One region of the Bradyrhizobium sp. MI1.7 genome, then DNA from elsewhere that is predicted to be linked to it. Evidence: riboswitches for the same ligand, from Rfam matches in the RefSeq annotation. Region 1 holds a riboswitch; the other holds the start of a gene.

Evidence for each region. A riboswitch is a leader RNA that binds a small molecule or an ion and turns the genes downstream of it on or off. The one in region 1 is predicted to bind glycine.
Region 2: linked by a shared signal. The riboswitch ahead of AC0L3X_RS21730 (D-amino acid dehydrogenase) and the one ahead of gcvT (glycine cleavage system aminomethyltransferase GcvT) in region 1 are both predicted to bind glycine.

The regions. Positions count from the first base shown of each region.
Region 1 is NZ_JBVVPO010000036.1:67,872-79,423, forward strand. It holds gene recA (recombinase RecA) at 1-984, shown strand, start outside; gene AC0L3X_RS28245 (hypothetical protein) at 1,078-2,073, shown strand; gene gcvP (aminomethyl-transferring glycine dehydrogenase) at 2,226-5,093, opposite strand; gene gcvH (glycine cleavage system protein GcvH) at 5,274-5,642, opposite strand; gene gcvT (glycine cleavage system aminomethyltransferase GcvT) at 5,654-6,802, opposite strand; glycine riboswitch at 6,946-7,034, opposite strand; gene alaS (alanine--tRNA ligase) at 7,268-9,946, shown strand; gene AC0L3X_RS28270 (cyclic nucleotide-gated ion channel) at 9,953-11,179, shown strand; gene AC0L3X_RS28275 (DUF3455 domain-containing protein) at 11,184-11,552, opposite strand, start outside.
Region 2 is NZ_JBVVPO010000023.1:87,685-99,236, forward strand. It holds gene AC0L3X_RS21715 (ABC transporter ATP-binding protein) at 1-706, opposite strand, end outside; gene AC0L3X_RS21720 (ABC transporter permease) at 721-1,608, opposite strand; gene AC0L3X_RS21725 (ABC transporter permease) at 1,629-2,570, opposite strand; gene AC0L3X_RS21730 (D-amino acid dehydrogenase) at 2,752-4,053, opposite strand; glycine riboswitch at 4,121-4,234, opposite strand; glycine riboswitch at 4,238-4,341, opposite strand; gene AC0L3X_RS21735 (M20/M25/M40 family metallo-hydrolase) at 4,435-5,565, opposite strand; gene AC0L3X_RS21740 (ABC transporter substrate-binding protein) at 5,833-7,443, shown strand; gene AC0L3X_RS21745 (glycosyltransferase family 39 protein) at 7,657-9,252, shown strand; gene AC0L3X_RS21750 (multidrug effflux MFS transporter) at 9,456-10,658, opposite strand; gene AC0L3X_RS21755 (TetR/AcrR family transcriptional regulator) at 10,839-11,417, opposite strand; gene AC0L3X_RS21760 (crotonase/enoyl-CoA hydratase family protein) at 11,516-11,552, shown strand, end outside.

The DNA.
Region 1 (11,552 bases):
GTGATGAAGCTCGGCAAGAACGACCGGTCGATGGATGTCGAGGCGGTGTCCTCGGGTTCCCTCGGGCTCGACATTGCGCTCGGGATCGGTGGTCTGCCGAAGGGGCGCGTCGTGGAAATCTACGGGCCGGAATCCTCGGGCAAGACCACGCTGGCGCTGCACACGGTGGCGGAAGCGCAGAAGAAGGGCGGAATCTGCGCCTTCATCGACGCCGAGCACGCGCTCGACCCGGTCTATGCGCGCAAGCTGGGCGTCAACATCGACGAGCTCCTGATTTCGCAGCCGGACACGGGCGAGCAGGCGCTGGAGATCTGCGACACACTGGTGCGCTCGGGTGCGGTGGACGTGCTGGTGGTCGATTCGGTCGCGGCTCTGGTGCCGAAGGCCGAGCTCGAGGGCGAGATGGGCGACGCGCTGCCGGGTCTCCAGGCCCGTCTGATGAGCCAGGCGCTGCGCAAGCTGACGGCCTCCATCAACAAATCCAACACCATGGTGATCTTCATCAACCAGATCCGCATGAAGATCGGTGTGATGTACGGCTCGCCGGAAACCACGACCGGCGGCAACGCGCTGAAATTCTATGCCTCCGTCCGTCTCGACATCCGCCGCATCGGCGCGATCAAGGAGCGCGACGAAGTGGTCGGCAACACCACGCGCGTCAAGGTGGTGAAGAACAAGCTGGCGCCGCCCTTCAAGCAGGTCGAATTCGACATCATGTACGGCGAGGGCGTCTCCAAGATGGGCGAGATCCTCGATCTCGGCGTCAAGGCCGGCATCGTCGAAAAGTCCGGCGCCTGGTTCTCCTACGACAGCCAGCGCCTCGGCCAGGGCCGCGAGAACTCGAAAGCGTTTTTGAAGGCCAACCCTGACATCACCGCCAAGATCGAGACCTCGATTCGCCAGAACTCCGGCCTGATTGCCGAGCAGATTCTTGCCGGCACCCCCGAGCGCGACGCCGACGGCGAGGAGCCGGCGGACGAGTAAGACCTAACGCGAAAAATTATCGCGAGGAGCGGGCGCTGAAGACGTTGAGTTGCCGACGTCGTCAGTGCCCGTTTCGTTTTGGGGGCGTTCGCGATGAAACGCGTGATCCTGACCAGTTCGTCCGGCGTGGGTCTCACCTACGCAAATCGTGCCGACATGGTCGTCCCGTTTATCTTTCGCTTCGTTTCGGGGCCACTGCCTACCTCGCATCACCTCGAGCAATACCTGACGGGAGGCTATGTCAGAGGCGATCCAGAGGTGCGTTGGTCCGATCTTGTTGGCCGGTTGCCTCAGACCGGTCTAGCGCACAAGGAGACAGGCCTGATTTGGTTTTGCGAGACCTATGGCGTCGATCTCATCGAGCTGTGGTTCGACCCTGAGCCCAATAGTCAGTTGCAACTGATCTGGATCCTCGATTATTTGCGGTCCCATCCATCGATCACCGATCGTCTGAGATTGCGACGTGTCAATTTCGATCTGCGCGGAGCGGACGGCACAGAGCTTCGCGATCGTATGGTGCGGGAATTGGAGGTCGCGGACTGCGACTTCGAGATCGCCAACATGGCCTGGGAAGCCTACCGGGCGCCAACGCCGGAGCTCTGTTTCGGATTGCTCGGCAGGGATTTCCCCAGGCTGCCCTTCCTGAAGCCTGCGATGGAACAATTGCTGGCAGAACTGCCATCACCAATCACCGGACTAGGTACGACGGAAGCGCGGCTTCTCGACCTGATTGCGCGGGGGCACAACCGTACCAAGGAGCTGTTTCAACCGGACGGTCCGCTGCAAACGCGCGTGTTCGATCAATGGGAATTGGGCCCGCTGCTCGAAGGGCTTGGGTCCGGCCCAATGCCGGTGATCACGGGTCTCGATCCGAAACTCGCGACGCTGGCCCCGCACGATGCGCGAGGCCGCAACGCCGCCTTTCGCCGAAGCCGGCTATCGCTCACCGAATTTGGGGAAGCGGTCCTTGAAGGCCGGGAGGATTTCCGCCGTCAAAACCCGATTCGACGCTGGTGGGGTGGTACGCTTCTCACCAACGAACGGCTTTGGCGGTGGGACCGAAAGAACTGTTCGCTGGTTGCACCCTAGATACGCGTTCGGGGCCGTAGGGTGGGCAAAGGCGCGTAAGCGCCGTGCCCACCATATTCCAACGCGCACAAAGGTGGTGGGCACGCTTCCGCCTTCGCTCTTCGAGCTACGGCGGACAAGTCGCTTTGCCCACCCTACGAAGCTACGATCCCTTACTCCGCCGCTTCCGCGTAATCGCTGACCGGCGGGCACGAGCACACCAGGTTGCGGTCGCCGTAGACGTTGTCGACGCGGCCGACCGGGCACCAATATTTGTCGGTGCGCGAGGTGCCCACGGGGAAGCAGCCCTCGGCGCGGGTGTAGGCGCGATTCCAAGCATCATCCGCGATGTCGTGCACGGTGTGCGGGGCGTGGCGCAAAGGCGAAGCCTCGATCTTGAAGCGGCCGGCCTCGACCTCGGCAATCTCCTTCCGGATCGCGATCATGGCGTCGCAGAAACGATCCAGCTCCGCCTTCGATTCCGATTCGGTCGGCTCGATCATCAGCGTGCCCGGCACCGGAAAACTCATGGTGGGGGCATGGAAGCCGTAGTCGATCAGGCGTTTTGCGATGTCGTCCACGGTGACGCCCGACGTCGTCTTCAGCGCGCGCGGGTCGACGATGCACTCATGTGCGACGCGGCCCTTCGCGTTCTTGTAGAGCACCGGGAAGTGCGCATCGAGGCGCGCGGCAATGTAGTTGGCGTTGAGGATCGCGATCTCGGTGGCGCGCTTCAGGCCGTCACCGCCCATCATCAGAATGTAGATGTAGGAGATGGTCAGGATCGACGCCGAGCCGAACGGCGCGGCCGAGACCGGGCCGACCGGTGCTTCGGCTTGCGTCGCCGGATGACCGGGCAGGAACGGCGCGAGATGCGCCTTCACGCCGATCGGGCCCATGCCGGGGCCGCCGCCGCCATGCGGGATGCAGAAGGTCTTGTGCAGGTTGAGATGGCTGACGTCGGCGCCGTAATCGCCGGGCCGGGACAGGCCGACCTGCGCGTTGAGGTTGGCGCCGTCCAGATACACCTGGCCGCCATGGTCGTGGACGATGTCGCAGATCTCGCGAATGTGCTCCTCGAACACGCCGTGCGTCGAGGGATAGGTGATCATCACCGCGGCGAGATCTTTCGAGTGCTTCTCGGCCTTGGCGCGGAGATCATTGACGTCGACGTCGCCGTTCTTCTCGCAGGCGACCACCACCACGTCCATGCCGACCATCGCGGCCGAAGCCGGGTTGGTGCCGTGGGCGGAGGAGGGGATCAGGCAGATTTTTCGGTGCGTCTCGCCGCGCGCGGCATGATAGCCGCGGATCGCGAGCAGTCCGGCATATTCGCCCTGCGCGCCGGAATTCGGCTGCAGCGAGATCGCGTCATAGCCGGTGATGTCGCACAGCCACTTTTCCAGCCGCGCGAACAGCGCGTGGTAACCCTTGGCCTGCTCACGCGGCGCGAACGGATGCAAGGACCCGAACTCCGGCCAGGTCAGCGGCATCATCTCGGTGGTCGCGTTCAGCTTCATCGTGCAGGAGCCGAGCGGAATCATCGCGCGGTCGAGCGCGAGATCGCGGTCGCTGAGCTTGCGCATGTAGCGCAGCATCTCGGTCTCCGAGCGATGCGCGTGGAAGACGGGATGGGTGAGGAAGGCGGTAGTGCGCTTCAGCGCCTCCGGCAGCGCCTCGCGCGTGGTGGCGTCGATTTCGGCGTAAACAAGCGTGCCGCCGAACGCGCGCCAGACCGCCTCGACGGTCGCCGGCGTTGTGGTCTCGTCGAGCGCGATGCGGAGCGCGGTTTCGCCAACGCCGAGGTTGATTGTCTCGGCGGTAGCGCGCGCGACGATCTCGGCGCGCCTGGCACCGGCGTCCACGCTGAGCGTGTCGAAGAAGCTATCCGACTGCGGCGCGAAGCCGAGCTTGCGTAGGCCGGCGGCAAGCACGGCGGCGCGGCGATGCACGTTGCGCGCGATCTGCGCAAGCCCCTCGGGGCCGTGATAGACCGCGTACATCGAGGCGATCACGGCGAGCAGCACCTGCGCGGTGCAGATGTTGGAGGTCGCCTTCTCGCGGCGAATGTGCTGCTCGCGGGTCTGCAGCGCGAGGCGATAGGCCGGCATCCCGCGCGAGTCCACGGAGAGGCCGACGATGCGGCCGGGCAGCGAGCGCTTCAGCGCATCGCGCACCGCCATATAGGCCGCGTGCGGCCCGCCATAGCCCATCGGCACGCCAAAACGCTGCGCCGAGCCGATCGCGATGTCCGCGCCGAGCTCGCCGGGCGAGGCGAGCAGCGTCAGGGCCAAGAGATCGGCGGCAACGATCGCGAGTGCGCCCTTGGCCTTCAACGTCGCGATCGCGGGCCTGAGGTCGCGCACGGCGCCCGAGGAGCCCGGATATTGCAGCAGCGCGCCGAGCACGTCGGCCTTGTCGAGATCGGCGAGGGGATCGCCGACGATCAGGGTCCAGCCCAGCGGCTCGGCGCGGGTGCGCATCACCGCCAGCGTCTGCGGATGCACGTCCTTGTCGACGAAGAAGGCTTTTGCTTCGACCCGCGAGTGGCGCTCGGCGAGCGCCATGGCTTCGGCCGCGGCGGTCGCCTCGTCGAGCAGCGAGGCGTTAGCGACGTCGAGCCCGGTGAGGTCGCAGATCATGGTCTGGAAGTTGAGCAGCGCTTCCAGCCGGCCCTGGCTGATCTCGGGCTGGTAAGGCGTGTAAGCCGTGTACCAGGCGGGATTCTCCAGAATGTTGCGCTGGATCACCGCGGGCAAAACCGTGCCGGAATAGCCTTGGCCGATCAGCGAGGTGAAGACCTGGTTCTCTCGCGCGAGCTCGGCCATGTGCGCGATCGCCTCGGTCTCGCTCAAGGGCTTGCCGAGATCGAGCGGGGCGGTCTGCCGGATCGAGGCCGGCAGCGTCTCCGCCATCAGGGCGTCCACGCTCTTGGCGCCGACGGCCTCCAGCATTGCGGTGACGTCGCGCGCCGACGGGCCGATGTGGCGGCGAACGAAGGTGGCGGCGGTGTCGCCATTGGATTTGCGGTGCGCGGTCATCATGGGTCCTCGCTTTAGATTTCGCTGTCGCCGTCATGCCCCGCGAAGGCGGGGCATCCAGTAAACGCAGGCGTCACGGCTTGAGCCGAGAAGCCGCGGCGTACTGGATCACCCGCCCCAGTGCGCAGTGCGCACAAGGCGGGTGATGACACCGAATATGAGGTCAGAGTTCGCTTCATTTCACGCCGTGTGGGCCTTGTAGGCGGCTTCATCCATGAGGCCGCCGAGCTCGCTCTTGTCGGCAATCTTGATCTTGAAGAACCACGCCTTGCCTTGCGCGTCGGAGTTCACCAACGCCGGTTCGGCGGCGAGCGCGTCGTTGGTCTCGAGCACTTCGCCGGTGACAGGCGCGTAGACGTCGGAGGCGGCCTTCACCGATTCCACGACGGCGGCGGCTTCCGCCTTCTTCAGGCTGCGGCCGACCTTCGGCAACTCGACGAATACGACGTCGCCGAGCTGCGACTGCGCGTAGTCGGTGATGCCGACGGTGGCGACGTCGCCGTCGATGGCCAGCCATTCATGGTCGGAGGAGTACAGCGTCGTGGTCATTTTCTCAGTCCTCAGCGTTTGTAGGTGTTTTTTACGAAGGGCATGGCGGCGACCGTGAGCGGCAGCCGCTGGCCGCGCACTTCGGCGAAGAGTTTTGTATCGAGCGCGCTCGATGCCATGGGCACATAGCCCATCGCGACGGGCGCGTTCAGGCTCGGGCCGAAACCGCCCGAGGTGACCTTTCCGATCGGCTCGCCGCCCGCTTCATCCGCAAACAGCGGCGCGCCCTCGCGCACCGGCGCGCGGCCTTCCGTGCGCAGGCCGACCCGGCGGCGGCTCGCGCCGTTGTCGAAATGAGCGAGGATCACATCAGTGCCGGGGAAGCCACCGGCGCGGGCGCCGCCGCTGCGGCGGCTCTTCTGCACCGACCATTCCAGCGCGGCCTCGACCGGCGTGGTGGCGGTGTCGATGTCGTGGCCGTAGAGGCAGAGCCCGGCTTCCAGCCGCAGGCTGTCGCGGGCCCCTAAGCCGATCGGCATCACGTCGGGATTGTCCAGCAGCGTCCTGGCGAGGCGCTCGGCATCGGCCGCGGGGACCGAAATCTCGAACCCGTCCTCGCCGGTGTAGCCGGAGCGCGAGACGAAGCAGTCGAGACCGGCAACCTTGTGCGGGCCGGCGTCCATGAACTTCATGGAGGGCGCCTCTGCACACAATTTCGCCAATGCGGCTTCCGCCTTCGGGCCCTGCAGCGCGATCAGCGCGCGGTCTTGAAGCGAATCGATGATGCAGTCATCCGAGAGATGCGCGCGCAGATGCGCCTCGTCCCCTTCCTTGCAGGCGGCGTTGACGACCAGGAACAGGTGATCGCCGAAATTGGCGACCATCAGATCGTCGAGAATCCCGCCGTCCGGATTGGTGAACTGGGCATAGCGCTGCCGTCCCGGGGCAACCGCCACGATATCCTGCGGCACCAGCCGTTCCAGCGCGCGGGCGGCGTCCTCGACCTTGCCCGACTTCGGCCGAAGCGCGAGCTGGCCCATGTGGGAGACGTCGAACAGGCCGGCGGAGGAACGGGTATGGAGGTGCTCCTTCAGGACGCCCGCGGGGTACTGCACGGGCATGTCATAGCCCGCGAACGGCACCATCTTGCCGCAGAGGGAGACATGAAGCCCGTGAAGGGGCGTACGTTTCAGGGAATCTTGGTCGTCGCGCGCAAGCATCACGGGGCCCTCGGCGGTTCCCCGGGGACGATTCCCCGGTAGCAACCAGTCGAAGCCCCATCTGTCGCTGTGCCTGAGAGTATTATCCCGTCGGCGGACGTCGTCCGGGCTATGCCCGTCGGCGCCTCTTTCCAGATGTCGTCAAAGCCACGCGGTCCTTTTGCCTGAGAGTTTCCGGGGCGGTTGCTCCTTCGGCGCCGGCACCAAAGCCGGTCTCTCCCGACGTGGCCGTACGATACAGATGGGTACAGACCACAGGCCGGCCAAGCCTGTCAACGCGCACCTGGCGGCTTTCAACGGGATTGCAAACGGGGTTGCGCGCCTGCGGCAACTCACTGATCTCCTTGCACAGTTTCTGGACAGCGCAGCTGGCCTTGTCTAAAAGCGCTTTGACGCGCAGATATCAGCCCAAATGCCCGGTTTGGATGGCGTATCGCGGGTCCAAGCACACCCGATTGGATGAACATGAGCGGCGTCAACGAGATCAGGTCGACCTTTCTGAACTTCTTTGCCGAGAACGGCCACGAGATCGTGTCGTCCTCGCCATTGGTGCCGCGCAACGACCCGACGTTGATGTTCACCAATGCCGGCATGGTGCAGTTCAAGAACGTCTTCACCGGCGTCGAGAAGCGGCCCTATCAGCGTGCCACCACCTCGCAGAAATGCGTGCGCGCCGGCGGCAAGCACAACGACCTCGACAATGTCGGCTACACCGCGCGCCATCTTACCTTCTTCGAGATGCTCGGCAATTTCTCGTTCGGCGACTATTTCAAGGAGCGCGCGATCGAGCTGGCCTGGACCCTGATCACGCGGGAGTTCGGGCTCAAGAAAGACAAGCTGCTCGTCACCGTCTACCACACCGACGACGAGGCGGCTGGGCTGTGGAAGAAGATCGCGGGCTTCTCCGACGACCGCATCATCCGCATCCCGACCTCGGACAATTTCTGGGCGATGGGCGACACCGGCCCGTGCGGCCCGTGCTCGGAGATATTCATCGACCGCGGCGATCACATCTGGGGCGGACCTCCGGGCTCGCCGGAAGAGGACGGCGACCGCTTCCTCGAATTCTGGAACCTGGTGTTCATGCAGTACGAGCAGGTGACGAAGGAGGAGCGCGTGGATCTGCCGCGTCCCTCGATCGACACCGGCATGGGCCTCGAGCGCATGGCCAGCATCATGCAGGGCGTCGACAGCGTGTTCGAGACCGATCTGTTCCGCCATCTGATCGATGCGACGTCGTCAGCGCTCGGCGCCGGGCCGAACGAGCAGACCGTGGCCTCGTTCCGCGTCATCGCCGACCATCTGCGTTCCTCCGCCTTCCTGGTCGCAGACGGTGTGCTGCCCTCGAACGAGGGCCGCGGCTATGTGCTGCGCCGGATCATGCGCCGCGCGATGCGCCATGCGCAGCTGCTGGGTGCGAAAGAGCCGCTGATGCATCGCCTGGTCTGGGCGCTGGTGCGTGAGATGGGCCAGGCCTATCCCGATCTGATGCGCGCGGAGAATTTGATCGAAGAGACGCTGCGGCTGGAAGAGACCCGCTTCCGCAAGACGCTGGTGCGCGGCCTTGCCATCCTCGACGAGAAGAGCGCGTCCCTGAAGAAAGGCGACATGTTCGACGGCGACGTCGCCTTCACGCTGTACGACACCTACGGCTTCCCGCTCGACCTGACCCAGGACGCGCTGAAGTCGCGCGGCATCGGCGTGGATCAAGCTTCGTTCACCGACGCGATGGAGCGCCAGAAGGCCAAGGCGCGCGAGTCCTGGAAGGGTTCGGGCGAGGCGGCTTCCGAAGCGATCTGGTTCCCGCTGCGCGAGAAGCTCGGGGCCACCGAATTCCTGGGCTATGAGACCGAGAGCGCCGAAGGCGTGGTCTCCGCGCTGGTGAAGGACGGCCAGGAAACCGCGAGCCTCAAGGCCGGCGAGACCGGCGCGATCGTGCTCAACCAGACGCCGTTCTACGCGGAGTCCGGCGGCCAAGTCGGTGACACCGGCGTGCTCAGCGGCGAAGGCGGCATCAAGTTCCGCGTCACCGACACGCAGAAGAAGCTCGGCGATCTCTTCGTTCACGTCGGCACCGTCGAGAGCGGCGAGCTGAAGCTCGGCACCGCGCTCCAGCTCGAGGTCGATCACGGCAGGCGCTCCTCGATCCGCGCGCATCACTCGGCGACGCATCTCATCCACGAGGCGCTGCGCCAGGTGCTCGGCGATCACATCGCCCAGCGCGGCTCGATGGTCGCGCCCGACCGTCTGCGCTTCGACTTCGTGCATCCGAAGCCGATCACGGCGGAAGAGCTCGCCCGCGTCGAGGACATCGCCAACGACGTGGTGCTGGAGAATGACGAGGTCACCACGCGCGTCATGGGCGTGGACGAAGCGCGCGAGGCCGGCGCGCGCGCCCTGTTCGGCGAGAAATACGGCGACGAGGTTCGCGTCGTCTCGATGGGCCGGACCGCGCGGGAGCGCGGTGCCAACGCGCTCGGCTGGTCGGTCGAGCTCTGCGGCGGCACCCATGTGAAGCGCACCGGCGACATCGGCCTGATCACGCTGACCGGCGAGAGCGCGGTGGCCTCCGGCGTGCGCCGCATCGAGGCGCTGACCGGCAACTATGCGCGCAGGCACGCCAACGAGACCATGGCGCTGGCGAAGACCGCGGCCAACGAGCTGCGCACCTCGATCGACGACGTTCCGGCGCGCATCACAGCCCTGATGGAGGAGCGCAAGAAGCTCGAGCGCGAGCTCTCCGACGCCCGCAAGAAGCTCGCGATGGGCGGCGGTACATCCGTCGGGAACGGCGCAGCCGCAGGCGTGCGCGAGGTCGGCGACGTCAAGCTGATGGCGCGCGCGGTCGAGGGCATCGAGATGAAGGATCTCAAGAGCCTTGCGGACGACGGCAAGAAGCAGATCGGCTCCGGCGTGGTCGCCATCGTCGGCGTCACCGAGGACGGCAAGGCCGGGATCGTGGTCGGCGTCACCGCCGATCTCACCGCGCGCTTCAATGCCGTGAACCTGGTGCGCGTCGCCTCCGAGGCGCTCGGCGGCAAGGGCGGCGGCGGCCGGCCCGACATGGCGCAGGCTGGCGGTCCCGATGGCGCCAAGGCGCCCGAGGCGCTCGCGGCGATCGAAAAAGCGATGGCAGGCGCGTAAACGGCCATGCGCCTCGTTCCGCGAGGACGTGGCTCGGCCGATCCCAACCTAAGGGATCGCCTGTACGAATTGCTGGAGCACGATCCGCTCGCCTACTCGATCGGGTCGCGCTTCATCCAGGTGATCATCAGCGTCATCGTGCTCGACGTGGTCGCGATGATCCTCGCCTCGGTGCCGGAGCTCGACGCGCGGTTCGACACGCTGTTCAGCGCGGTCGCCGTCCTCGCCGTCATCGTGTTCGCGCTCGAATATCTGGCGCGGCTGTGGACCGTGGCGGGGCACACCCAGCGCAACGGCTCCGCGCTGTCCGACCGGCTCTCTTATGCCTTCTCCGCGCTCGGCATCATCGACCTCATGGCGTTCCTGCCGGCCGCGATCGTGCTGGCCACCGGCCGGCACGCGACGCTGGCTGGGCTCGGCGTGCTGCCGTTCTTCAAGCTGATCCGTTATTCGCCGGCGATGCGCTCGCTGCTCGCGGCCATCCATGCCGAGCGGCGTGCGCTGATCGGCTGCATCGTCATCCTGATCGGCGTGGTACTGACCTTCGCCTCGCTGCTCTACGCCATCGAGCGCGACGTGCAGCCCAGCAAGCTCGGCACCATTCCCGACGCGATGTGGTGGGCGATCGTGACGCTCGGCACCGTCGGCTATGGCGACGTCGTGCCGGTGACGCCGCTCGGCAAATTCGTCTCGGTGTTTGCGATCATCTCAGGTTTTGCCATGATCGCGCTGCCGGTCGCGATCATCTCGACCGCCTTTGCCGAGGAGGTGAGGCGGCGCGACTTCGTGGTGACCTGGGGCATGCTGGCGCGGGTGCCGCTGTTCTCGCATCTTTCGGCGGCGGAGATCGCCGACATCATGCGGTTGCTCCGCGCCCGCACCATCGAGCAGGGCGAAATATTGGTGCGCCGTGGCGATGCCGCCTCGTCGATGTATTTCATCACTGCGGGCGAGGTCGAGATCGCGCTGCCGAGCCAGCAGGTGCGGCTTGGCGACGGCACCTTCTTCGGCGAGATCGCGTTGCTGCACAAGACCAAACGCAGCGGCACGGTGACGGCGACGCGCAAGACGCGGCTGCTCGTGCTCGACGCCCAGGATTTTCACGCCCTGATCGAGCGCATGCCGACGCTCGCCGCCCACGTCCACCAGACCGCGAAGGCACGGCTCGAGGAGACCGGCGATCTTGCGGCGGCAGAATTGGCGCAGGCGGAGCGCGACGACACCGACCGCTAGGCGGTCAGCCCTTTTTCAGGAAGACGTACTCGGCCGAGTAGGGCGCGCTTTTGAACTCGCCGGCCTTGTCGCAAGAACCCTCGAGCTTGCCGCCGTGGGTGTTGATGCGCTGGACGGTGGTGACCGGCGTCAGGATGCCGCTGCCGCGGCGGGAGGCGACCTCCAGCTTCAGCCAGGGGATATCGGCGGCGGTTGCGCCCGGCGCGTTGCCGATGGCCTTGCCGGCCACGGCGCTGCCGTCGGCGAGTTCCCAGTTCGGGCCGGCATAGTGGCGGCCGACGGTCTTGCCCTCGGCGAGCAGCGTCGCCACCGGCTCGCGGAAGGCCCAGGCAAGCTTGCCGTCGGCGGCGGCCTTGCAGTCATAGACCTGCGC
Region 2 (11,552 bases), on a different contig from region 1:
CCAGCCGCCCCTGCCGCATCACAGCCACGCGGTCGGCGATCTCGGCCACCACACCCATGTCATGGGTGATGAACAGGACGGCCGTGCCGTGATCGCGCTGCAGGTCGCGGATCAGCGTCAGAATCTGCTTCTGCGTGGTGACGTCGAGCGCGGTGGTCGGCTCGTCGGCGATGAGCAGCTTCGGCTCCAGCACCAGCGCCATCGCAATCATGATGCGCTGGCGCTGGCCGCCGGACAGGCGATGCGGATAGGAGGCAAAGATGCGCTCGACCTGGGGCAGGCGGACCTGCTCCATCATGTCGAGAATGCGCTTCTTCCGCGCCTTGGCGTCGAGATTGGTGTGGGCGCGCAAGACCTCGTCGATCTGGCGGCCAACCGGCACGACGGGATTGAGCGCGGTCATCGGCTCCTGGAAGATCATCGCCATCTGCGTCGCGCGCAGCTGCCGCAGGCGGCGGTCGGTCGCGGTGAGGATCTCCTCGCCGACCAGCTTGACGCTGCCGCCGGTCGGCACCAGCGTGCCCTTCGGCAGCAGGCCCATCGTGGTCAGCGACGTCACCGACTTGCCCGAGCCGCTTTCACCGACGAGGCAGAGCGTCTCGCCCTGGTGCACCTGGACCGAGATGCCGTCGATGATGTTGGCGCCCTTCGGCTTCTTGCCGATGGAGACGACGAGGTTGTTGATGTCGAGGACTGGCTTGGTCATCACTTGATCCGTCATCACTTGCCCTCCCGCTGCTTCATGCGGGGATCGAGGGCGTCGCGGGCGGCGTCGCCGATCAGATTGATGCTGAGGATGGCGATCGAGAGCAGCAGGCCCGGCCAGAAGATCAGCGTCGGCTTGAGCTGAAAATACTGACGGCCCTCGGCCATGATGTTGCCCCAGGTCGGCGTCTCCGGCGAGATGCCGGCGCCGAGGAAGGAGAGAATGGCCTCGGTCAGGATCGCGGAGGCGCAGACATAGGTGCCCTGGACGATCAGCGGTGCGATCGTGTTCGGCATCAGATGGCGCCACATGATCTTCGGCAGGCTGGAGCCGACCGAGATCGCAGCCTCGACGTAAGGCTCCTCGCGCGCGGACAGCACGACCGAGCGTACCAGGCGTGCCACGCGCGGTATTTCGGGGATGGTGATCGCGACCAGCACGGTCCAGATGCTGGCGCCGGACAGCGACACCACGGCGATCGCGAGCAGGATGCTCGGCATCGCCATGAGGCCGTCCATGACGCGCATCAGGACGGCATCGACCAGCTTGAAGAAGCCGGAGACGAGGCCGATCGCAAGGCCGATGACGATCGACAGGATCGCCGAGCCGATGCCGATCAGGAGCGAGATGCGGCCGCCATAGATGACGCGCGACAAGAGGTCACGGCCATAGGCGTCGGTGCCGAGCAGGAACTGCGCCGAGGCCGGCTTCAGCCGCTGCGAGGGTGCAAGCTGGACCGGATCGTGCGGCGCGATCAGCGGCGCCAGGATCGAGACCAGCACGATCAGCGCGAGCAAGATCGTGGCCGCCGCGATGATCGGCGTCGAGGTGAGGAACCCGAAACGCGGCCGCAATGGCGACGTGATCGGAATGGACGACTGGGGAAGGCTATCGACGGACATTTTTGTTGCTATCCTTAGCCCTAGTACCGGATCCGGGGATCGAGCAGCGTGTAGGCGACGTCGATCAGGAGATTGACGACGACATAGATCAGCGACGTCAGCAGGATCATCGCCTGGATGACTGGGTAGTCGCGCGCCAACACCGCGTCCACCGTGAGGCGGCCGATGCCGGGGATGTTGAACACGCTCTCGGTGACGACGACGCCGGAGATCAGCAGCGCAAAGCCGGTGCCGATCACGGTGATGACGGGCACCGCGGCATTGCGCAGCGCATGGCGCATCATCACGGCGACCTCGTTGATGCCCTTGGCGCGGGCGGTGCGGACGTAGTCCTCACCGAGCACGTCGAGCATCGCCGCACGCGTCATGCGCGCGATCAGCGCGATGTAGATGAACGAGAGCGCGCAGGTCGGCAGGATGATGCGCTCGAAGAACGGTCCAAAGCCGTTGAAGATGCTGCGGAAGCCCTGCACCGGCACCCAGCGCAGGTCGATCGCGAAGACCTCGATCAGGAGATAGCCGACCACGAACACCGGCACGGAGAAGCCGAGCACGGAGAGGCCCATCACGAAACGATCGATCCAGGTGCCGTGCTTCCACGCCGCGATGACGCCCAGGGGCACGGCGACGATGACGGCCAGAATGATTGTCGAGAGCGCGATCGAGATCGACGGTTCGACGCGCTGGCTGATCATCTTCATGACTGGCAGGTTGGAGATCAGCGACGTCCCGAGATCGCCGTGCAGCAGCTTGTTCACCCAGGTGATGAATTGCACGATGAGCGGCTCGTTGAGGCCGAGCGAGTCGCGGATGCGTTCCAGCCGTTCCGGCGTCGCGTTATCGCCGGCGAGAATGGCGGCGGGATCGCCCGGCGTCAGCCGCAGCAGCAGGAAGACGAACAGCGCGACGACGCCCATCACGGGCACCGCGGCCAGAACGCGGCGAATGAGATAACCTAGCATGCACCTATCTCCGGCTGCGGAACTTGTGGGGCCGAGAGGCCCCCGTGGAATCGGTTCTGTCTATCATGCACGCCTGTCACTCGGGCTGGAAAGCCGGCCGGAGAAGCCGACCTTTCGGGGCAAATTGTGTGCCAAGGGCAAGGCGGTCGCAAGAGGCCGCCGAGCCTCCGATATCGGCCACTCAGGATGCATGGCGGAACTCGCGCTCAACCCTGAGTGAGGGTGCGGTCGGCGGTGCGTTGAGCCCGCGCCAGCCGTCGATGGTCCCGGTAATCATCTGCGCGGTCGCCGCCGACAAGGTCCAGCCGAGATGGCCGTGGCCGGTGTTGAAGAACACGCCCGGCATCCGTCCTGCGCGCACCACGGGCATCATGTTCGGCATCATCGGCCGCAGCCCGGCCCAGGGCACGACCTTGGACGTTTCGACGCCGGGGAAGTTGCTGCGCACCCAGTCGACCAGCGGCTGCACGCGGTCGGCGCGGATGTCGCGGTTGAAGTCGTTGAATTCGGCGGTGCCTGCGACGCGGAAACGATCGGCACCGAGCCGGCTGGTGACGATCTTGGCGGCTTCGTCGAGCAGGCTCACGGTCGGCGTGGCATTGCGGCTTGCGGCAGTGTCGAGCTGAACGGTGATCGAATAACCCTTCACCGGATAGACGTTGACGCGCTCGTCGAGGAGGGCGGCGAAGTGGCGGCTGGCCACACCGGCGCAGACCACGACGCCATCCGCCTTCAGCATGCCGCGCGCGAATGCGACAGCATCACTGGCCGAAAGACCAGCCCAGCCGATGACAAAGCCGCCACCTGCCTGGGCAATGGAATCGATGTTGGCTTCGTGGATAAAGGTCGCGCCGCGCCGCTTGCAGGCTTCAGCAAGTCCGCGCGTGAACTTGTGGATATCGCCGGTCGCATCCGACGGCGTGTAGAAGCCGCCAAAATAGTCCTTGCGCAGCGTCGGCTCGATGGCGCGGATCTCCTCCGGCGTCACCGGGCGGCGATCGAGCCCGCCTTCCTTCAATAGCGCATTGACCTGCAGGCCGGATTCAAAACCCTTCTTGTCGTGATAGATGTGCAGGATGCCGCGGCGTTCGAGATCGAAGTCGATGCCTTCGCGCTCCGCGATCTCGAACAGATGCTTGCGGGCTTCGATCGCGAGCCGCGTGGTCTGAACCGTGTTGGCGCGGTAGTTGCCGATATTGGCGACGAACTCGCTCATCCACGAATATTTGTGCCAGTTCGGCCGCGGGTTCATCAGCAGCGGCGCGTCGCGCCGGAACATCCAGCGCAGGCCTTTCAGGATCGTGGCGGTGCTGTTCCAGACTTCGGCATTGCTGGCGGAGAGCTGTCCGCCATTGGCGAAGGAGGTCTCCATCGCGGCGTAGCGGTGCTTGTCGAGCACCGTCACCTTGTATCCGCGTTCGAGCAGGGCATAGGCAGTCGTTACGCCGGTGATGCCGGCGCCGATGATGGCGATATGGGTCATGGCAGGTTCGGGGCTCCCGTGAGTTAGAGTCGGCTAACCGCCGGCCAAAGGCCGTTGGCGGCGCCCCATCTGTCACGGTTACCTGAGAGCTTGATCCGTTGCGGACCTCGGCGAGGTCAGCTCCGGACTATCCCCTTCGGTGGACGTCACGATCCCAAGATCGCGCCGCCTCTCTCCAGATCGTCCTGACGATACGGTCCTTTTGCCTGAGAGTTTCCGGGGCGGTTGCTCCGTCGGCGCCGCAACGAAAGCCTGAACTCTCGTTGCGATCTCTCCCGCATCGTCGCGTGGACAATCGAGCAGTACGATGCGCCTCATTTTTAGACAAGGCTAAATTTAAACCGCGACTGCCAACGCATTGTGCAGTGCGAAGTTGCGTCGTCAGTCGAGCGTCGCCAGCAAGCCGGCCATCAGGCGCCCGCGTTCAACTAGGCTCTCGACCTCGATGAACTCCTCGAGCGTGTGGCCGTTGCCGCCGCGCACGCCGAGGCCGTCGAGCGTCGGGATGCCCATCGCGCCGGTAAAGTTGCCGTCGGAGCCGCCGCCGGAGCTCGCATGCGGCAGCTCAGTGCCGAGCGATTTGGCGATGCCGCGCGCCTTCTCGTAAAGCGCCATGGTGCCGGCATCCGGCTCCCATACGGGGCGCGTGACGCCGCGCGTCACCTTGAACGTGACATCATTGGACGTGCCCGACAGCGCCAGCATCCGCTCGACGCCGCGGTCGAGATCGACCTGGCGCTTGGCCATGGACAGCGCCTCGCCGGTGGCGGTCGTGGCAACGCAATTGACCCATTGTCCGCCATGCACGACGCCGACCGAGAAAGTGCAGTCCTCCGTCGTCATCGCGTCGATGGCGAGGATCTGCCGCGCCATCTCGCGGATCGCCGAGCGTCCGGCCGACAATGTCGCGCCGGCATGGCTCGGCCGGCCCGTCGCTTCCAGATTGAAACGCGCGATGGCGTAACGTCCGGTGGTGACACCGTTGTCGGCGCGGCCCGGTTCGGGCACCAGCACATATTTGTTGCGCGCAGCCTCCGCCTCGATGATGTCGCGCGTCGAGGGCGTGCCGACTTCCTCGTCGGGTGTAAACAGCACGGTGATCGGCAGCGGCGTGGTGAAGGACGCACGTGCCAGCTGCCGGATCGCTTCCAGCGAGAGATAGTTGCCGCCCTTCATGTCGTAGATGCCGGGGCCGTAGCACTTGTCGCCCTCGCGCCGCCATTTCAGCTTCTCGATGGTGCCGACCGGGTGGACGGTATCCATGTGGCCGGCGATCAGGATGCCCGGCTCGCCCTGTTTCGGATGCGGGAAGCGCGCGCGGATCACGCCGCCGAAGCCCTGTCGACCGCCGATGCGTTCGATCGTCGCACCCATGATCGCCATATCCCGCGCTGCGATATCGAGCATGCGGTTGACGGCACCCGCGTCCCAGGTCGGGCTCTCGCATTCCACCCAGGTGCGCAGGCCCTCGAGCATCGCCTCGGAATCGAAGGGTAGATTGGCTGGATTCATCTTAATGTCTCTCAAGCTTCGAAAGATGGAACGCGCATTGCATTGGCGCGGACGGGACTGGCGGAAAGCGTTGTAGAGCCAAACCGATCTTTGTGGAGCCCGTGGGCGCGCCGCTTGGGGCTGCAGCGAAACCGGATTGACGCGCTCAACACTGTCTGCAAGTCTCGAAAGACAAAGGCATCGCATGAGGTTAGTTCGCCTAAAGAACGAACCGAATGCTCAACCAATAACCTGCCTTTGAACAGTTTCACGTCAGGAGAAACTTTTATGTTGAGCTTGATGCGCCGGGGGCGTCGCGCGTTCGCCTCCACACTTGCGCTATCGGTCGTTGCGCTTTCGACGGCGATGGCATCGCCGGTACTTGCCGCCGCCAGCAAGACCATCACCGCGGTGATGCATTCGGATCTGCGCATCATCGATCCGATTTTCACCACCGCCTACATTACGCGTGACCATGGCTACATGGTCTACGACACGCTGATCGCGACGGACTCGAACTTCAAGATCCAGCCGCAGATGGCGGACTGGAAGATCTCCGACGACAAGCTCACCTACACCTTCACGCTGCGCGACGGCCTGAAGTGGCACGACGGTACGCCGGTGACGGCGGAAGACTGCGCCGCTTCGCTGAAGCGCTGGGCCGCGGTCGACGGCATGGGCCAGCAGATGATGCAGTTTACTGCGAGCATCGAGGCGACCGACCCCAAGACGATCACGCTGAAGCTGAAGGAGCCCTACGGCCTCGTGCTCGAATCCATCGGCAAGCCGTCCTCGCGCGTCGCCTTCATGATGCCGAAGCGTCTCGCCGAAACGCCGCCGGACAAGCAGATCCCCGAGCAGATCGGCTCGGGTCCGTTCAAGTTCGTGCAGGGCGAATTCCAGCCCGGCGTGAAGGCGGTCTACGTCAAGAACACCGACTACGTGCCGCGCAAGGAGGCGTCGAGCTGGACTGCCGGAGGCAAGGTGGTCAAGGTTGATCGCGTCGAATGGATCACCATGCCGGATGCGCAGACCGCAGTGAACGCGCTGCAATCGGGCGACATCGACTTCATGGAAGTGCCGCCGTGGGATCTGCTGCCCGTGCTTGAAGGCAATGCCGACCTCAAGACCGAGACGCTGAACAAGTTCGGCTACCAGACCCTTGGGCGCATGAACTTCCTCTATCCGCCCTTCGACAATCCGAAGATCCGCCGTGCCGCACTTCTGGCCATGAACCAGAAGGACGTGCTCGACGCGCTCGTCGGTAATCCCAAATACTACAAGATCTGCGGTGCGTTCTTCATCTGCGATACGCCGTTCGCGACCGACGTCGGCTCGGAATCGCTGGTCAAGGGCAACGGCATGGCGGAAGCCAAGAAGGCGCTCGCCGAGTCCGGCTATGACGGCACGCCCGTCGTGGTCATGGTGCCCGGCGACGTCGTGACGCTGAAGGCGCAGCCGACGGTCGCGGTGCAGTTGCTCCGCGAGGCCGGCTTCAAGGTCGACGCGCAGGCGACCGACTGGCAGACGGTGGTCAGCCGGCGCGCCAGCCAGAAGCCTCCGAAGGAGGGCGGCTGGAACATGTTCTTCACCAACTGGGTCAGCGCCGACGTGTCCAACCCGATCGCCAATCTGTCGATCGGCGGCCAGGGCAAGAAGGGCTGGTTCGGCTGGGCGGAAAACGCCAAGATCGAGAAGCTCAAGGACGACTTCGTCCGCGCCGCCTCGCTCGACGATCAGAAGAAGATCGCGACCGAGATCCAGAAGGAAGCCTATGACCAGGTGATCTACGTGCCGCTCGGCCAGTATCTGGCGCCGAGCGCGTGGCGGAAGTCGCTCACCGGCGTGCTCGACGGCCCGGCGACGCCGGTGTTCTGGAACATCGACAAGACCGAGTAAGGCGAGGGCGCGCCAGCGCGCCTTCCCCGAGCGTTACGCGGCGTCGCTGTCATCAGCGGCGCCGTTTTCGTTTGTCAGCCTCGCGTCAGCTTTTAACTCTTCCAGTGTCCAATCATTGCTATTTGTTTCTGACTTGAAATAGATGTGCGCGGTTCGCACATCACTTCCTTCCTGCATTTGAGTCCCGTGTCGATTGATTTTTCATTTCGGGCGATGGCCGAGCGGTCCGATCGCGCGCCGGCGCGATGGCGGCGGCCTTTCCTGCGCTGGCTCGACGGCGTCGAGGCGGGTTGGGCCGTTCCGCTTCTCATTGTGTGCTTTGTCGCGCTCTGGACGATCTATCTGGTCGTTGCCTATGCCGGCAGCGGCCTGCACCCTGATACCCTCGAGGCCTGGACGCTCGGGCGCCGTTTCGCGTGGGGCTACCACAAGCATCCGCCGCTGATGGGCTGGGTTACGGCGGTGTGGACCTCCGTCTTCCCGCTCAGCGACTGGTCGCTGCAATTGATGGCGATGGCCAATGCCGGGCTCGCCCTGTTTTTCGTCGACCGGATCGCACGGCAGTTCGTGACCGGGCACAAACGCATCCTGGTGCTGCTGCTCCTGATGCTGACGCCGGCCTATCAATTCCACGCCCAGCGCTTCAATGCCAATACGGTGCTGCTTGCGCTCTGGCCGCTCGCGACCTGGTGTTTTCTGCGCGCGTTCGAGACCCGCAGCGCGGCCTGGGCGGTCGCCGTAGGATGCACGACGGCGCTGGCGATGGTCGGCAAATATTATTCGGTCTTCCTCGTGGCGAGCTTTGCATTTGCCGCGCTGGCGCATCCCGCGCGCCGCGCCTATTTCGCGTCCGCTTCGCCGTGGATATCGGTCGTGGTCGGGGTCGCGATGTTGTCGCCGCATATCTACTGGCTCGCGACGACGGGCGCGTCGGCCTTCACCTACGCGATGGCGCACGCCAACGGCAACTTCGTGAGCTCGCTCGGCGAGGTGCAGAACTTCCTGCTCGGACTCGTGGCGGCCATCAGCGTATCGGCCGTCTTCTGGGTGATCATCGCCGGCACACGGCTGAAACAATTTGCGGCCGACTTCGCCGCGATGAGTTCCGGCCTGCGGCTTCTTTTTTACGTTGCGATCGGCACGATCGTGCTGCCGGTCCTGACGTCGCTGGCGATGGGCACCGATCTGCCGTCGCTATGGGCGCTGCAAGGGCTGTTCCTGTTCGTCGTGCTGATCGTTTGCGGCACGCGCTACCCGATCGAAAGATTCTACACCGTCAATGTCACGGTCATCACCGCAATCGTTGGGCTCGCCGCTGTCTTCGTCGCCGCTCCGATTCACGCCGTCTATCGCAACAATCACGGCTACGAAGAGGGCCGGAATTTCTACGCGCAGGTAGCCAGTGAGCTCACCCGGGAATGGCACGAGCTGACCGGCGAGCCCCTCAGCGCCGTCAGCGGCGACGATTCGCTGGCCTTTGCGACCGCGTTCTACAGTCCGGACCATCCGTACTACGCGCGGCCGTTCGAGTTTCAGTACACATGGGGCATGCCGCGAAAGACGACACTGGATCGCGGCTGGGCCGCGCTCTGTTTCAGCGGCCAGGACTATTGCGGCAGGTGGATGGAGTCCGTGTCCGCGCGCGCCGAGCATTTCGTCAAGCGCCAGTTCACCGTGCAGGCGACGCTATGGGGCAGGCCCGGCCTGACTCGAGACGTGGTCGTGCTGATCGTGCCACCGCGAACGAGCAGCGCGACGCCCGAGAGCGCCGCGCAGGACTTCAGCGCCAGCAGGCGCCCGACGGACTAGGCTTTGCGCTCAGCAGTGGCTGTCGCGGATTCGCTCGAGGCCTTCGCTCGCGAAGGGGGGAGTGAACGCAGTTCGGTCGGCGCCCGGCGTCGAGCGTTCCGTTTCCGCCCGATCCGGGGTGGTGTTGTCTTCGCGATGTTCCGGTTCCATGAGGCGGCCTTTCGAATTGCTGCAGTACAACATCGACGCGGCCGGGAAGTTCCTCATGCGATGGGACGATGATGCGGCTTGAACAGCCGTCCCTTTTCCACCACCAGCACGATCGCAAGCGCCGCCAGCGTCGACAGGAAGAAGCCGACCGAGAACGGCAGCAGCGTGCCGTCGAAACTCTGCCCGATCGCCATGCCGACGACGATGCCGATCAGCGTCGTGATCGAGCCGTAGAGCGAGGAGGCGGTGCCGGCGATATGGCCCTGCGGCTCCATGGCCAGTGCGGTGAAGTTCGCGACCATCATGCCGAACGAGAACATCATCAGGGCGGACAGCACCATGAACAACGAGAGCGGCAGCATGCCGAGGCTTTCCGTCAGCAGCATCACGCCCGCAACCGCGGTGTAGAGCGTCAGCGCGCCGTGCGAGATCACGCGCATGCCCAGCCGTCCGACCAGCTTCGCATTGAGGAAGCCGGCGATCGCGGTGCCGGCCGCGATCGCGGCGAAGGCAATCGGGAAATAATGGCCGAGATGATAGACGCCGGTGAAGACCTGCTGCGCCGAGAAGACATAGGCAAAGAGCGCGCCTATCACGCTGCCGGCGGCCGTCGCATAGCCGATGGTCTGGCGGTTGGTCACGGTCTGCCGGAACGCCGAGAGCACGTCTGCGGGCGCCAGCGACCTGCGCTCGGACTCCGGAAGGGTTTCGGGCAGCCGCAGCACGCTCCATGCGAGCGCGAGCAGTCCGTAGAGCATCAGTACGACGAAGATGCCGCGCCATTGCGTGACCAGCAGCACCGCCTGCCCGAACGAGGGCGCGATCACCGGCACCGCGATGAACACCATCATGGCGAGCGACATCACGCTCGCCATCCGGCGGCCGACATAGCAGTCGCGCACGATCGAGGTCGCGATCACGCGCGTCGCCGACGTGCCGAGCCCTTGCAGCGCGCGCGCCAGCAGCAGCGTCTCGAACGAGGGCGCGGCGACCGCCAGCACGCTCGCCACCGCATAGACGGCCATGCCGCCGAGCAGCACCGGGCGGCGCCCGAAGCGGTCCGACAACGGGCCCATGACGAACTGCCCGGCACCGAAGCCGATCAGGAAGGTCGAGAGCACCAGCTGAAGATGGTTGGCGTTGGGAATGGCGAAGGCTGCCCCGATGTTGGGCAGCGCCGGCAGCATCATGTCCATCGCAAGCGGATTCAGCGCCATGATGGACGCGATCACGATGACGAATTCTGGAAAACCCATGGGCCGGTGTCCCGAGGACACCCAATCGTCGGCATTGACGTCGGACAAAGCTCACCTCTGAAAATCAGAGGCTTTTCTATCGGTTATGCTGCGTCGCACAACCCATGTTTCGGGATGGCTGACAGGCGGGTGCACAAGAATTGGTGATGTCGCCGGGCTCGGGAAGGGCCGCCTCGTCCATCATCGTGCGCTAGCGGCCTGCTCGACCAGGCCGAGCGCCAACCGTCCCGCGGTGTCGACATAGTCGAGATCGCGATGGATCAGCATCACGGTCGTGGCGCCGTCGAGCAGGATCACGAGCTGGCGCGCGACCGCCGCTGCACCGGCAACGCCATGCCCGCGCAATTCGGTTTCGAGCCACGCTTCAAAACGCTTCTTGTGCGCCGCGCCGGCCTTGACCGCGGGATGTGCCGGGGTGTTTGCGAGCTCGGCGATGGTGCGCAGGAATCCGCAGCCGCGCCATCGCGGCGTATTAACGGAGCGTCCGAGCCTTGTGAAGAGACCGCGGACCTTGTCGGCCACCGTGCCCTCGGTCTCGGCGAACCAGCGCATATAGAGCTCCAGCGTCGGCTGGTCCCTGGCCGCGATGGTCTCGGCGACGAGCTCGTCCTTGCTGGTGAAGTGATAATAGAGCGTCTTCTTGGTGACGCCGGCCTCGGCGACCGCGTCCATGCTCACCGCCCTGATGCCTTCGCCATAGAACAGGCGCGTCGCCGCGATGACGATCTGCTCGCGAGTGGTGTCGCCTTTGCCTGACATCGCGAATGTATACTGTCTAGTGAGTATACACGACAAGACCGCTGTGGCTGACTTCCGCGCCTGTTCGACCTGGAATTCGACCTGGAAGGAGCCTGCACTTGTCCGATCTCGTACTCTCCGAAACGCGAGGCGCTG